DNA from 2 places in the Streptomyces sp. NPDC020958 genome. Region 2 is predicted to be linked to the other one. Evidence: riboswitches for the same ligand, from Rfam matches in the RefSeq annotation. Region 2 holds a riboswitch; the other holds the start of a gene.
What was found. Region 2 has a riboswitch for cyclic di-AMP ahead of ACZ3KP_RS00795 (C40 family peptidase). Riboswitches for the same ligand answer to the same signal wherever they lie in the genome.
Positions count from the first base shown of each region.

Region 1: it holds a riboswitch for cyclic di-AMP, as region 2 does, so the genes downstream of both, ACZ3KP_RS10835 (M23 family metallopeptidase) here and ACZ3KP_RS00795 (C40 family peptidase) in region 2, are expected to answer to the same signal.

Region 1 is NZ_JBVHFU010000003.1:114,765-122,326, forward strand. Features, by position in the region: gene ACZ3KP_RS10815 (CobW family GTP-binding protein) at 1-925, shown strand, start outside; gene ACZ3KP_RS10820 (DNA gyrase/topoisomerase IV subunit A) at 922-3,378, opposite strand; gene ACZ3KP_RS10825 (M16 family metallopeptidase) at 3,645-5,039, shown strand; gene ACZ3KP_RS10830 (M16 family metallopeptidase) at 5,036-6,424, shown strand; cyclic di-AMP (ydaO/yuaA leader) riboswitch at 6,616-6,779, shown strand; gene ACZ3KP_RS10835 (M23 family metallopeptidase) at 6,792-7,547, shown strand.
Region 2 is NZ_JBVHFU010000001.1:167,374-174,935, forward strand. Features, by position in the region: gene bioD (dethiobiotin synthase) at 1-116, opposite strand, end outside; gene ACZ3KP_RS00765 (adenosylmethionine--8-amino-7-oxononanoate transaminase) at 119-1,399, opposite strand; gene bioB (biotin synthase BioB) at 1,392-2,597, opposite strand; gene ACZ3KP_RS00775 (8-amino-7-oxononanoate synthase) at 2,745-3,872, shown strand; gene ACZ3KP_RS00780 (DUF397 domain-containing protein) at 3,932-4,159, opposite strand; gene ACZ3KP_RS00785 (helix-turn-helix domain-containing protein) at 4,169-5,029, opposite strand; gene ACZ3KP_RS00790 (ATP-binding protein) at 5,263-5,721, shown strand; gene ACZ3KP_RS00795 (C40 family peptidase) at 5,755-6,228, opposite strand; cyclic di-AMP (ydaO/yuaA leader) riboswitch at 6,232-6,416, opposite strand; gene ACZ3KP_RS00800 (hypothetical protein) at 6,775-7,083, opposite strand; gene ACZ3KP_RS00805 (ATP-dependent Clp protease proteolytic subunit) at 7,091-7,562, opposite strand, start outside.

The DNA of each region.
Region 1 (7,562 bases), on a different contig from region 2:
CTCGACCGTCTCGCTCGGGAACGGCTGCCTGTGCTGCGCCGTCGACGCCAGCGAACTCGACCTCTACCTGGAGCGGCTCGCCGACCCGGCCACCGGGATCGACGTCATCGTCATCGAGGCCAGCGGGCTGGCCGAACCCCAGGAACTCGTCCGGATGCTGCTCGCCAGCGAACACCCCGGAATCGTCTACGGCGGCCTCGTCGAGGTCGTGGACGCCGCCGAGTTCGACGACACGCGCGCCAGGCATCCCGAGATCGACCGGCACCTCGCCCTCGCGGACCTCGTCGTCGTGAACAAGCTCGACCGGGCCGAGCGGGGCGGCGAGCGCGTCCTGCGGCTCGTGCGGTCGCTCACCGACCGGGCCGCCGCCGTCGTACCCGCCACCTACGGCCGTATCGACCCCGAGCTCCTGTTCGACTGCCGGCCCGGTGAGGAGCGCATCGGACAGCTGTCCTTCGACGACCTCCGTGACCACCACGAGGACGGCGAGCACCCGGCGCATCTGCACACCGGCTACGACAGCCTGTCCTTCGTCTCCGGCCGCCCGCTCGACCCCCGCCGGCTCATGGCCTTCCTCGACAGCCGACCCGAGGGGCTCTACCGGATCAAGGGATATGTCGACTTCGGGCCCTACGACACCCGCAACCGGTACGCGGTGCACGCCGTCGGGCGCTTCCTGCGGTTCTACCCGGAGGCCTGGGAGCCGGGCGGGGAACGGCTCACGCAGCTCGTGCTGATCGGTTCCGGCATCGACACCGCCACGCTCCGCAAGGAGCTGGAGGCGTGCACGAGCGACGCCCCCCAAGCCGACGAGCACGGCATGTGGGGCGTCCTGCGCTACGTCCAGGGCCTCGCGGACGACCCGGACGAGGTCCTCGCCCAGGACCCCGCCGAGGTCCTCGCCCGTGACGTCGACGAGGCCTAGACCGGCCCCGCCACCACCGACACCGTCTTCGGCAGGGAGACGCCGGAGCCGTCGCGGCGCGGGTCGACCTCCGGGAGGTCGGCCGGGGTGCCGTTCTTCTGGGCCGCCTTCGCCGGGACCGGACCGGCCCAGCCGAAGGACAGGCAGTCCTCGCCCTTGAGGAAGCGCTGGCAGCGCACACCGCCGGTGGCCCGGCCCTTGCGCGGGTACTGGTCGAACGGGGTCAGCTTGGCCGTCGTCTGCACCGAGTCGTCGAGCGTGCCGCGCGAGCCGGCCACCGTGAAGACCATCGCGTCGGCCGCCGGGTCCACGGCCGTGAAGGAGATGACCTTCGCCCCCTCCGCGAGTTTGATGCCCGCCATACCGCCCGCCGGACGGCCCTGCGGACGCACCTGGGAAGCCTGGTAGCGCAGCAGTTGCGCGTCGTCCGTGATGAAGACCAGGTCCTCCTCACCGGTGCGCAGTTCCATGGCGCCGACGATCCGGTCACCCTCCTTGAGGGTGATGACCTCCAACTCGCCCTTGTTGGACGGGTAGTCGGGCACCACCCGCTTGACGACGCCCTGCTCGGTGCCGAGGGCCAGACCCGGCGAGGACTCGTCGAGCGTGGTCAGGCACACCACGCTCTCGCCGTCCTCCAGGGAGAGGAACTCGGACAGCGGGGCGCCGCCCGCGAGGTTGGGGGCGCCGGCCGTCTCCGGGAGCTGCGGCAGGTCGACCACGTTGATCCGCAGCAGCCGGCCCGTCGAGGTGACCGCGCCGATCTCGCCGCGCGCGGTCGCCGGGACCGCCGAGACGATCACGTCGTGCTTGGCGCGCCTGCCGTCGGTGTCCGCCGGGAAGGGCTCGCCGTTCATCGTGCGGGCGAGCAGGCCCGTGGAGGACAGCAGCACCCGGCACGGGTCGTCGGCCACCTGGAGCGGCACCACGGCCGCCGGGGCACCGGAGGCCTCCAGCAGGACCGTGCGCCGCTCGGTGCCGAACTTCTTGGCCACCGCGGCCAGTTCCGCGGAGACCAGCTTGCGCAGCTCCGCGTCCGACTCCAGGATCCGGGTCAGCTCGGCGATCTCCGCGGTGAGCTTCTCCTTCTCCGCCTCCAGCTCGATGCGGTCGTACTTGGTGAGGCGGCGCAGCGGCGTGTCGAGGATGTACTGGGTCTGGACCTCCGACAGGGAGAAGCGCTCCATCAGGCGCTCCTTGGCCTGCGCGCTGTTCTCGCTGGAGCGGATCAGCCGGATGACCTCGTCGATGTCGACCAGGGCGGTCAGCAGTCCCTCGACCAGGTGCAGGCGGTCGCGGCGCTTGGTGCGGCGGAACTCGCTGCGGCGGCGCACCACGTCGAAGCGGTGGTCCAGGTAGACCTCGAGGAGCTCCTTGAGACCCAGGGTGAGCGGCTGGCCGTCCACCAGGGCCACGTTGTTGATGCCGAAGGACTCCTCCATCGGCGTCAGCTTGTAGAGCTGCTCCAGGACCGCCTCCGGCACGAAGCCGTTCTTGATCTCGACGACCAGGCGCAGCCCGTGCTCGCGGTCGGTGAGGTCCTTGACGTCGGCGATGCCCTGCAGCTTCTTGGCGTTGACCAGGTCCTTGATCTTGCCGATGACCTTCTCGGGGCCGACCGTGAACGGCAGTTCGGTGATGACCAGGCCCTTGCGGCGTGCCGTCACCGTCTCCACCGCCACCGTGGCCCGGATCTTGAAGGTGCCGCGGCCCGTCTCGTACGCGTCCCGGACGCCCTCCAGGCCGACGATCCGGCCGCCGGTGGGCAGGTCGGGGCCCGGGACGTGCTTCATCAGCGCGTCCAGGTCCGCGTTCGGGTAGCGGATCAGGTGCCGGGCGGCCGCGATCACCTCGCCGAGGTTGTGCGGCGGCATGTTGGTCGCCATGCCGACGGCGATCCCCGACGAGCCGTTCACCAGCAGGTTCGGGAAGGCGGCGGGCAGCGCCACCGGCTCCTGCTCCTGGCCGTCGTAGTTGGGCGCGAAGTCGACCGTGTCCTCGTCGATGGACTCGGTCATCAGGCTGGTCGCCTCGGCCATCCGGCACTCGGTATACCGCATGGCGGCCGGCGGGTCGTCGTTGCCCAGCGAGCCGAAGTTGCCGTGGCCGTCGACCAGCGGGACGCGCATCGAGAACGGCTGCGCCATCCGCACCAGCGCGTCGTAGATCGACGAGTCGCCGTGCGGGTGCAGCTTGCCCATCACCTCGCCGACCACGCGCGCGCACTTCACGTAGCCGCGCTCGGGACGCAGCCCCATCTCGTTCATCTGGTAGACGATCCGGCGGTGCACCGGCTTGAGGCCGTCACGGGCGTCCGGCAGGGCGCGCGAGTAGATGACCGAGTACGCGTACTCGAGGTAGGAGCCGCGCATCTCGTCCACGACGTCGATGTCGAGGATCCTCTCCTCGAACGAGTCGTCGGGCGGCGGGGTCTTCGTGCTGCGGCGGGCCATCGCTGCCGGCTCCTTGCTCATGCGTGAACGGGATCTGACGCGGACCATTGTGGACCGCCCTACTGACAACCCGGGTCAGGACCCGGTCTCCGCGGCCCGCTCCGCCGCCCGGCGGCGTTCGAGAGCGGGTCTGACGCAGGCTACGCGATCCGCTGTGGGCGTACGTCGTGCGGGAACTTCGCCGGGTCCCCGCACGCTTGCATACAGTGGCAGGACCGGCAGAAAAACCGCGGTTCGAGACCGCTTCCGCGAGCGAAGGGACGTACATGCCCATGGGTCACACGACCACGGCCGAGACAGGCTCCGGAGGCCTGACAGCGACCGAGCACCGCTTGGCCAACGGTCTGCGCGTGGTGCTCTCCGAGGACCACCTGACCCCGGTCGCGGCGGTCTGCCTCTGGTACGACGTCGGTTCCCGGCACGAAGTCAAGGGCCGTACCGGCCTGGCTCACCTTTTCGAGCACCTGATGTTCCAGGGCTCCGCCCAGGTGAAGGGCAACGGCCACTTCGAGCTCGTCCAGGGCGCCGGCGGCTCGCTCAACGGCACCACGAGCTTCGAGCGCACCAACTACTTCGAGACCATGCCCGCCCACCAGCTGGAGCTCGCCCTCTGGCTGGAGGCCGACCGCATGGGCTCGCTGCTCGCCGCCCTGGACGACGAGTCGATGGAGAACCAGCGCGACGTCGTGAAGAACGAGCGCCGCCAGCGCTACGACAACGTCCCCTACGGCACGGCGTTCGAGAGGCTCACCGCCCTCGCCTACCCGGAGGGCCACCCCTACCACCACACGCCGATCGGCTCGATGGCGGACCTGGACGCGGCCACCCTGGAGGACGCCCGCGCGTTCTTCCGCACCTACTACGCGCCCAACAACGCCGTCCTGTCGGTCGTCGGCGACATCGACCCGCAGCAGACGCTCGCCTGGATCGAGAAGTACTTCGGTTCCATCCCGTCGCACGACGGCAAGCCCACCCCGCGCGACGGCGCGCTGCCCGAGACCATGGGCGAGCAGCTGCGCGAGGTCGTCGTCGAGGAGGTACCCGCGCGGGCGCTGATGGCCGCCTACCGGCTCCCCGAGGACGGCACGCGCGCGGCCGACGCGGCCGACCTGGCCCTCACCGTCCTCGGCGGCGGTGAGTCCTCCCGCCTCTACAACCGCCTGGTGCGACGCGACCGCACGGCCGTCGCGGCCGGCTTCGGCCTGCTGCGGCTCGCCGGCGCGCCGTCCCTGGGCTGGCTGGACGTGAAGACCTCCGGTGACGTGGAGGTGCCGGTCATCGAGGCCGCCATCGACGAGGAGCTCGCCCGGTTCGCCGAGGAGGGCCCCACGCCGGAGGAGATGGAGCGCGCCCAGGCCCAGTTGGAGCGCGAGTGGCTGGACCGGCTCGGCACGGTGGCCGGCCGCGCCGACGAACTGTGCCGGTTCGCCGTCCTGTTCGGCGACCCGCAGCTCGCCCTGACCGCCGTCCAGCGCGTCCTCCAGATCACCCCCGAGGAGGTCCAGGAGGTCGCCAAGGCCCGGCTGCGCCCCGACAACCGCGCGGTGCTCGTCTACGAGCCCAAGTCCCCGGAGGCGGTCGAGGACGCCGACGTGCCCGAGGACCCCGAGGCCGAAGCCACGGTCGAAGCCGGCGACAACGATGAGGAGACGGCCAAGTGACCGAGCTCGCCAGCATGGACTTCCATCCCCAGCCGCAGCCGGGCGAGGCCAGGCCCTGGGCCTTCCCCGCCCCCGACCGCACCACCCTCGACAACGGCCTGACCGTGCTCCGCTGCCACCGCCCCGGCCAGCAGGTCGTCGCCGTGGAGGTGCTCCTGGACGCGCCCCTGGACGCCGAACCGGCCGGCCTGGACGGCGTCGCCACGATCATGGCGCGGGCCTTCTCCGAGGGCACCGACCGGCACTCCGCCGAGGACTTCGCCGCCGAGCTGGAGCGGGCCGGGGCGACCCTCGACGCGCACGCCGACCACCCCGGCGTCCGCATCAGCCTGGAGGTCCCGGCCTCCCGCCTCGCCAAGGGCCTCGGACTGCTCTCCGACGCCCTCAGGGCGCCCGCCTTCGCCGACAGCGAGGTCGAGCGGCTGGTCCGCAACCGCCTCGACGAGATCCCGCACGAGCTGGCCAACCCCAGCCGCCGGGCCGCCAAGCAGCTCTACAAGGAGCTGTTCCCGGCGACCGCGCGGATGTCCCGCCCGCGCCAGGGCACCGAGGACACCGTCGAGAAGATCGACGCCGCCGCCGTACGGGCGTTCTACGACCGTCACGTGCGCCCCGCCACCGCCACCGCGGTCGTCGTCGGCGACCTGACCGGCATCGACCTGGACGCGCTGCTCGGCGACACCCTGGGCGCCTGGACCGGCTCCACCGCAGAGCCCCGGCCGGTGCCGCCGGTGACCGCCGACGACACCGGGCGGGTGGTCATCGTGGACCGCCCCGGCGCCGTCCAGACGCAGCTGCTCATCGGCCGCGTCGGCCCCGACCGGCACGACCGGGTCTGGCCCGCCCAGGTGCTCGGCACCTACTGCCTGGGCGGCACCCTGACCTCCCGTCTGGACCGCGTGCTGCGCGAGGAGAAGGGCTACACGTACGGCGTCCGCTCCTTCGGGCAGGTGCTGCGCTCCGCCCCCGACGGCACCGGTGCCGCCATGCTGGCCATCAGCGGCTCCGTGGACACCCCGAACACCGGCCCCGCCCTCGACGACCTGTGGAAGGTGCTGCGCACCCTCGCCGCCGAGGGCCTCACCGACGCCGAGCGCGACGTCGCCGTGCAGAACCTCGTCGGTGTGGCGCCGCTCAAGTACGAGACGGCGGCGGCCGTCGCCGGCACCCTCGCCGACCAGGTCGAGCAGCACCTGCCCGACGACTTCCAGGCCACGCTCTACCGGCAACTGGCCGCCACCGGCACCGTGGAGGCCACCGCGGCGGTCGTGAACGCCTTCCCGGTGGACCGCCTGGTGACCGTCCTCGTCGGCGACGCGGCGCAGATCAGGGAGCCCGTCGAGGCCCTCGGTATCGGCGAAGTGACCGTCGTCGCGGCGGAGTAGCTCCACGCGCGCGTGCGGAGCCCTGGCGGCCGTCGGCCACCAGGGCTCTCGTATGTCCGAATTGGGGCGGAGGTTGCCTGTCTGCCCTGTGGGATGCGCTACAAAAGCCGCGATCGGTTTGAGTCTTGAAAGAACGCCGCCGTAGGTTCCTTCGGGCTGTCCGTCAGGCACCGAGCCGCGCCCGCGGCACCGGACAGCCATCGCCGAGTCCCCGTACGGCGCGAGCCAGGGGAGCCGGGGACCCACGCAGTCCCTGGGGTGAATCGGGCGCCCGCGCGTGTCGCGAGGGGGTCCGTAGGAGACCTTCCTGCTCCGAACCCGTCAGCTAACCCGGTAGGCGAGAGGGAAGGAAAGGACCAGCCTCTACATGGCGTTCATGTGCGCCTCCGGGAAGCACCGCCGTCCCGGCCGCGTGACGCGCACCACCGCGCAGGCCGTCGGCATCGCGGCCCTCACCACCACCGGCGTCATCGGCACCGTCTCCGCCGCCCCGGCGCTCGCCGCCGAGAACTCCGTCGAGCAGACCGGTCTCACCCCGGTCATCACGGTCAGCGACTCGGTCGCCGAGCACGTCGACGCCCAGGCCGCCGCGCAGCAGGCCGAAGCGGAGCGCAAGGCGGCCGAGCAGGCCGCGCGCGAGCGGGCCGCGGCGCGGGCCGAGAAGGAGCGCGAGGCCAAGGCACGGGCCGCGCGGGAGGCCGAGCGCAAGCGCCTCAACGCCTTCGTCGCGCCGATCAGCGACTCGTACGTCTCCACCGGCTACAAGACCGGCGGCTCCCTGTGGTCCTCCGGCTCCCACACCGGCATCGACTTCCACGCCGCCGCCGGCACCGTCGTGCACGCGGTCGGCACCGGCACGGTCGTCTCCACCGGCTGGGGCGGGGCGTACGGCAACCAGGTCGTCATCAAGATGGCCGACGGCATGTACACCCAGTACGGCCACCTGTCGTCCATCGGCGTCTCGGTGGGGCAGCAGGTGACCCCGGGCCAGCAGATCGGCCTGTCCGGGTCCACCGGCAACACCACCGGTCCCCACCTCCACTTCGAGGCCCGCACGACCCCGGAGTACGGCTCCGACGTCGACCCGGTCGCCTACCTCCGCAAACACGGAGTGAACGTCTGACGTCAGCCTTTTCCG
Region 2 (7,562 bases):
GCGGCCTTCAGGACCGCCACCGAGCGGCCGGCCGCGACCGCCGCGGCGGCGACCGCCGCCGTGGTGACGGTCTTGCCGACCTCCGTGCCCGTCCCCGTGATCACCAGGATCGGCATGTTCATCCCTCCCGCGCCGCGGCACACACCGCGCGCGCGATCCGTGCCACGTCCGCGTCACCGGTGACGTACGGCGGCATCGTGTAGACCAGGTCGCGGAAGGGGCGCAGCCATACGCCCGCGCGCACCGCGGCCGCCGTCGCGGCCTTCATGTCGACGTCGTGGTCGAGCTGGACGACCCCGATGGCGCCGAGGACCCGGACGTCCCTGACCCCGGGCAGGTCCTGGGCCGGCGCGAGCCCCTCCCGCAGGCCCGACTCGATCCGCTTGACCTCCGTGAGCCAGTCCTGCCCCAGCAGCAGCCCGAGCGAGGCGCAGGCCACGGAAGCGGCGAGCGGGTTCCCCATGAACGTCGGCCCGTGGGCCAGTACCGGCACCTCGCCCCGCGAGATCCCCTCGGCCACCCGGGACGTGCACAGCGTGGCCGCCATGGTCAGGTAGCCGCCGGTCAGCGCCTTGCCCACGCACATCACGTCCGGCGTGACGGCCGCGTGGTCCGCCGCGAACAGCGCCCCCGTGCGTCCGAAGCCGGTCGCGATCTCGTCGAACACCAGCAGCACGTCGTGCGCGTCGCACACCTCGCGCAGCACCCGCAGGTAGGCGGGGGAGTGGAACCGCATCCCGCCCGCCCCTTGGACCACCGGCTCCACGATCACCGCGGCCAGTTCGTGCGCGTGCCGTTCGACCATCGACCGCAGCCGGTCGGCGTACCGCTCGTCGTACTCCGCCGGGGGCGCGTCGGCGAAGAGCTGGCGGGGCAGTACCCCGGACCACAGCTCGTGCATCCCGCCCTCGGGGTCGCACACGGACATCGGCTGCCAGGTGTCGCCGTGGTAGCCGCCGCGCCAGGTCAGCAGGCGCTGCTTCGCCGGACGGCCGAGGGAACGCCAGTACTGGAGGCACATCTTGATCGCGACCTCGACGGACACCGAACCGGAGTCCGCCAGGAAGACGTGCTCGAGACCGTCGGGAGACATGTCGACAAGGAGCTTCGCCAGCCGGACGGCGGGCTCGTGGGTGAGCCCGCCGAACATCACATGGCTCATCCGGCCGAGCTGGTCGCGCGCGGCCTCGTTGAGCACGGGGTGGTTGTAGCCGTGGATCGCCGACCACCAGGACGACATGCCGTCGACCAGTTCACCCGAGCCGTCCGCGAGCCGCAGCCGGACCCCGCTCGCCGACTCCACGACGAGCGGTTCGGCCCGGCCGGGCATCGGACCGTACGGATGCCAGACGTGCCGCCGGTCCAGTTCCAGCAGCTCGCCCAGGCTCAGGTCAGGCATTGGGCGCGAGGTCCGTTCCGGCCCCCCGGCGGCGGACGGCGACCAGGTCGGTGCGGGGCTCGTTGGCGACGGCGGTACCGCACACGTCTGCGTGGGAACCGGAACCCTCGTGGGAACCGCACCCCGACCCGCACCCGGCGTCCGCCCCGCACCCGGCGCCCGCGTGCGCCCCGGGGACCGCGTCCCTGGCCTCGGCCCGGTGCCGGGGCAGCGTCGTCTCCTCGGACCCCTCCACCACGAACCCGGCGTCCGCGATCATCTCCAGGTCGGCCTGGCCGGCCTGGCCCTCGGTGGTCAGGTAGTCGCCGAGGAAGATCGAGTTGGCCAGGTGCAGGGCGAGCGGCTGCATGGTGCGCAGATGCACCTCACGGCCGCCCGCGATGCGCACCTCGACGTCGGGGCAGACGAACCGCACCATCGCCAGGATGCGCAGACAGCGCTGCGGGGTGAGGTTCCACTCCTTGGCCAGCGGAGTGCCCTCGACCGGGATCAGGAAGTTGACCGGCACCGAGTCGGGGTCCAGCTCGCGCAGCGAGAAGACCACGTCGACCAGGTCCTCGTCCGTCTCGCCCATGCCGGCGATCAGCCCGGAGCACGCCGAAAGGCCGGCCGCGTGCGCCTTGTTGACGGTGTCCACCCGGTCGGCGTACGTGTGCGTGGTCGTGATGTCCCCGTACGTCCCCTCGGACGTGTTGAGGTTGTGGTTGTAGGCGTCCGCGCCCGCCTCGCGCAGCCGCTCCGCCTGGCCGTCGGAGAGCAGTCCGAGGCAGGCGCACACCTCGACGCCCTCGTTCTGCTCCTTGATCGCCTTGATGGTGCCGGCGACCCGGTCGACGTCCCGGTCGGTCGGACCGCGCCCGGAGGCCACCAGGCACACCCGCTTGGCGCCCCCGGCGAGGCCCGCGGCCGCCGCCTTGGAGGCCTCGTCGGGTTTGAGCCAGCTGTACTTCAGGATCCCGGTCGAGGAGCCGAGGCGCTGCGAGCAGTACGAGCAGTCCTCCGGGCACAGGCCCGACTTGAGGTTGACCAGGTAGTTGAGTTTCACGCGCCGGCCGAACCACTGCCGGCGCACCTTGCCCGCCGCGGCCACCACGTCCAGCACGTCGTCGTCGGAGGTCGCCAGCACGGCGAGCGCTTCCTCGCGGGTCGGCAGCTCGCGCCGAAGCCCCTTGTCCACCAGCGTGTTCAGCAGGTCCATGAGAGCCGATCCTGTACCAAGAGGCTGCTCCGGGCCAAGGAGAGTTCGCACAACCCTGGCAGATCGACATGTGGGTATCGCCACACAGTGGGCGGCCGACGGTCCCGCTAGGGTCTGTCCACTGCCTACAAAAGCACCGGAGGGGCCATGGCGTTCGGCTGGATCGACGAACAGGCGGAACTCCGCCGCCGCGCCGGACTCGTACGGACCCTGCGCCCCCGTCCCGCCGACTCACCGCTGCTGGACCTGGCGAGCAACGACTACCTGGGCCTCGCCCACCATCCCGAGGTCGCCGAGGGCGCGGCCGAGGCCGCCCGGACGTGGGGCGGTGGCTCCACCGGCTCCCGGCTGGTGACCGGCACGACGGAGCTGCACACCGAGCTGGAGCGCGAGCTGGCCGGGTTCTGCGGGTTCGAGGCGGCCCTGGTCTTCTCCTCGGGCTACGCGGCCAACCTCGCCGCCGTCACCGCGCTCGGCCCGCACGGCTCCCTGATCGTCTCCGACGCCCTCAACCACGCCTCCCTGATCGACGGCTGCCGGCTGGCGCGGGGGACCACCCAGGTCGTCGGGCACGCCGACCCGGACGCCGTGCGCAAGGCGCTCGGCACGCGCGAGGGGCCCGCGCTGGTCGTCTCCGACACGGTGTTCTCGGTCGACGGCGACGCGGCGCCGCTCGCCGCGCTGGCCGAGGCGTGCCGGGAGCGCGGCGCCGGACTGCTCGTGGACGACGCCCACGGACTCGGGGTCATCGGGGACGGCGGGCGGGGCGCGCCGTACGCGGCCCGTCTCGCAGGCGCCGACGACGTGGTGGTCACCGTGACCCTGTCCAAGTCGCTGGGCAGCCAGGGCGGGGCCGTGCTGGGGCCTGCCCGGGTGATCGACCACCTGGTGAACGCGGCGCGGACCTTCATCTTCGACACCGGTCTGGCGCCCGCGGCCGCGGGCGCGGCGCTGGCGGCCCTCAGGCTGCTGCGGCGCGAGCCCGCCCGCGCGGCCCGGGCGCGCGAGGTGGCCGCCGAACTGCACGCACGGCTGACCGCCGCGGGCCTGTCGGCGGTACGACCGGACGCCGCGGTGGTCTCCGTGCGGGCCCCGTCCCCGGAGGAGGCCGTGCGGTGGGCGGCCGACTGCCGGTCGGCAGGCCTGGCCGTGGGCTGTTTCCGTCCGCCTTCCGTGCCGGACGGCGTCTCACGGCTCAGGCTGACCGCCCGTGCCGACCTCTCCGGGGCCGAGATCGAACGCGCTGTACGTGTGATCGGCGAGACACGACCATGAGTCGGCGTGACACGGCCGGGCCTTGCGCGCATGCGGATACGGAATCGGTTACCGGCTGATCAGCCGGTGAACGTGGCCACGAAACCCGCCCAGCTCTCGGGGGAGAAGAGCAGCGCGGGCCCGGCGGGGTGCTTGGAGTCGCGTACGGCGAGCAGCCCGGCCGGTGGGCCGGAGTGCGGCCGTGCCGTCTCCACGCAGTTGTTCGCTCCGGTGCTGTAGCTGCTGCGCAGCCATCGCACACCGCGCAGATCCGTACTTGAAGGTACGTTCCGAGGCAGTGCAGTCATGGTGCCTCCTTACGCGCCGTCACCTATCCCGGCGATGTAATCCAACGAGTCCTCGGGTGAAAGGGCGTGGATCTGAAGGGTGTTGAAGGCCTCCGCGTAGGCCTGGAGGTCTTCTTTCCGTTCGAGGTAAAGGCTACTCGTCAACTGGTCGAGAACAACCACGTCCAGATCAGAAGTGCTCGGAAATGAGAAGATTACGAAAGGACCGGTGATGCCGATATGCGCCCCCGCCGCGAACGGCAGCACCTGGAGCCGCACCTGCGGCAACCGGGCCGCCTCCGTCAGCCGCCGCAGCTGGCGGGCCATCACCCCCGGGCCGCCCACCTCCCGCCGCAGCACCGCTTCGTCCAGGACCGCGCTCAGTTTCAGCGGCGGATCGCCCCGCAGCACGTCCTGCCTGGCCAGACGCACCTCCACCAGGGCGTCGAGGGCCTGGTCGTCGAGCCCGTCGGCGGCCACCCGGGTCACCGCGCGGGCGTACTCGGCGGTCTGCAGCAGCCCCGGCACCACCGAGGTCTCCAGCGTGCGCATCGCGCCCGCCTGCGACTCCAGGCTGATGAAATCCCGGTAGGCGGGCGGCAGCACCCCCCGGTAGGCGTGCCACCAGTGATGTCGTCCCGCGGTGTCCTCCGACCCCGCCAATACCAGCAGCAACTCGCGCAGTTGCCCCTCGGCCACCCCGTAGGCGTCGAGGAGTAACCGCACATCGGCCGGTTTCACACCGCTGGCGCCGGTCTCGATCCGGCTCACTTTCGACTGGTGCCAGCCCACCAGGCGGGCGGCCTCGCCGCTCGTGAGACCCGCGCCGGTGCGCAGCGTGCGCAGTTCGGCGCCCAGTTTCCGGCGGCGTACCGCGGGACCGTTCTGCATGGGCTACTCCTTACTCAATCTGGCCGCCCATATACGGTCCGGTGTCGCAGAGTTCACCGCTTCGAGCGACAGATATATGCACATCTTGGTGGATCGCTCCCCGTGACCGGCCCCGTAATGGCAGTCTGGCGGAGAAGTACCAGTCCGGGACCGTACTCGAACCATCCCCACCGTGCCGGACTCCGGTCCCGAGGAAGTCGGACTCCGGTCCCGAGGAAAGGGACGACGTCGCCATGGCAGACCACCTGGAAGCATCCGTCACCCTGCCGAGCGAACCCGCCTCGGTCGCCGCGGCCCGGGCGTATGCGCTGGACACCCTCGCGGAGTGGGGACTGCCACCGGAGACGGACACGGCGGACACCATCCGCCTCATCGTCTCCGAACTCGCCACCAACGCCGTGCAGCACACCTTCGGGCAGTCGCCCACCTTCACGCTGGACCTCGTCCTCGACCGTGACGAGCACCTGCGCATCGGCGTCACGGACAGTCATCCGCGCTTCCCCAGGAGACTTCCCGCCGCGGTCCAGCAGGACAACGGCCGCGGCATGGTCATCATCCGCTGGCTCACCGCCGAGTACGGCGGCAGACTCCGGGTCCGCCCCACCCGGGAGGGAGGCAAGACGGTCTTCGTCGAACTGCCCTGGACGGTTCCGGCCCACCCCGTCACCGCGGCCGGCCAGCAGGAGCCGTAGCCCTGAGCTCCCGCCGGCCGGTGCGCGGCGGGGTCAGCTGACCCGGCCGTACCAGACGCTCTTCGTCCAGATCTTCTGGAGCTTCACCACGTCCCCGGTCTTCGGGGCGTGCCAGATCTTTCCCTTCCCGGCGTAGATGCCGACGTGGTACACGCTGGAACCCGAGTGGAAGAAGACCAGGTCCCCGGCCTTGCGGCTGCCGGCCGAGATGTGACGGGTCTTGTTGTACTGCTGGGCCGCCGTCCGCGGCAGGGTCTTGCCCGCCTTCTTGAACGAGTACAGCGTGAGCCCGGAGCAGTCGAACCTGTTCGGTCCGGTGGCGCCCCACCGGTAGGGTGAGCCCTTTTTCGAGGCAGCGACCTGCAGTGCCTTCGTCGCCAGCGTGGCGGCCGAGGCGTCGGAGGCGACACCAGGGATCACGATCGAGCCGCCCACGGCGGCGATCGTCAGCGCCGAGGCCGTACCGGCCCGGGCCATGAGCGACGGAACCCGATTGAGCGCAGTCATGCGCAACCCTTCGTCAGCCGCCTGTGAAGGATGACCTGTCGGATTCGGGCTGGCGAAGTTGCCCGGCCGTGTTGCCACGGCTTCACCCCAAGGGCTGCTCGGTCCGGTCATGGCGTGACCGTTCCGGCGACCCGTCGTGCTTGGGTCCTCCACTCCTGCCGATGCACTGCTGTCGACGTCATCCGGGCGGCGGCAGGACTCGGCGTCCGCCCGGACCGCCCCGCCGTGGTGGCGGGGGCTTGTCGTCAGACAGGGATCTTCACGCACTCGTGTCCGAAAATCCCAACGGAACCGGGGATTTGTGGGGTTACTCACCACCCACCCGTTCGGGTGGACAACCCTGTGTTCGATTATCCGTCAACTCCACTGCGTAGCCCCGGACCTGCGCCGAAGCCCTCCACGACCACCCTGGCGCAGGCGAGTCGAGCGGCTTTTTCGGTCAGGTAAAACCACGCCACACTCCGCCGAACGGCGGTAACCCCTTTGGGTCGTTTCAACTCCGGCCCGGGCGTGGCGTCGACACATCGGACCGGACTCCTGCGGAGGTCACCGTACGCAGTCGGGCGGGAGTGCGACGCGAGCGGTCCGGCGCTCGCCGTCGAGCACCCGCAACGCCCGTGCCAGCGTGTCCCCGTGCAGCTCCGTCTCGCCCCGTCGATGCATCAGGGCCAGCGCGTCGCGCAGCTCGGACGCCGCGCGCACCAGCGCCTGCGCGGCGCGCAGACCGCGGTAGGTGTCCTCGTTCTGCGCCGGGTTGATGCGGCCCAGCAGGTCGACCACGTCCAGGTAACGGTCGATCAGCTCACCCTCCGCGCGGGTCAGCGCGGGCAGCGGCGGCAGCTCCGGTGGCAGCATCGGCGGCTCACCCCGCGTGCGGCCGGCCGAGCGGGGGCCGGTGCGTGGGCATGACCCGGTCCGCCAGCCCGTACGCCACCGCCCCCGGCGCGTCCAGGACCAGGTCCCGCTCCAGGTCCCGCTGGACCTGCTCGAGGGTGCGCCCGGTGTGCCGGACGAGCATCTCCTCCACCATCCCGCGGGTCCGTTCCCACTCCGCCGCCTGGATGAACAGATCGCTCGGCCGGCCCTGCACCGGTTCCGGCAGGGCCGGTTGCTGCAGCACGATGCGGGCGCCGGGCAGCACCGACCGTTTGCCCGGGGTGCCGGCCGCGAGCAGCACCGCGGCCGAGGCGCCGGCCTGCCCCAGGCAGACGGTCTGCACCTCGCAGGTGACGTAACGGAGCGTGTCGTAGATCGCGGCCATCGCGCCGAACGACCCGCCCGGGGAGTTGATGTACAGCGCGATGTCCCGCTCCGGAGCCGCGTACTCCAGGTAC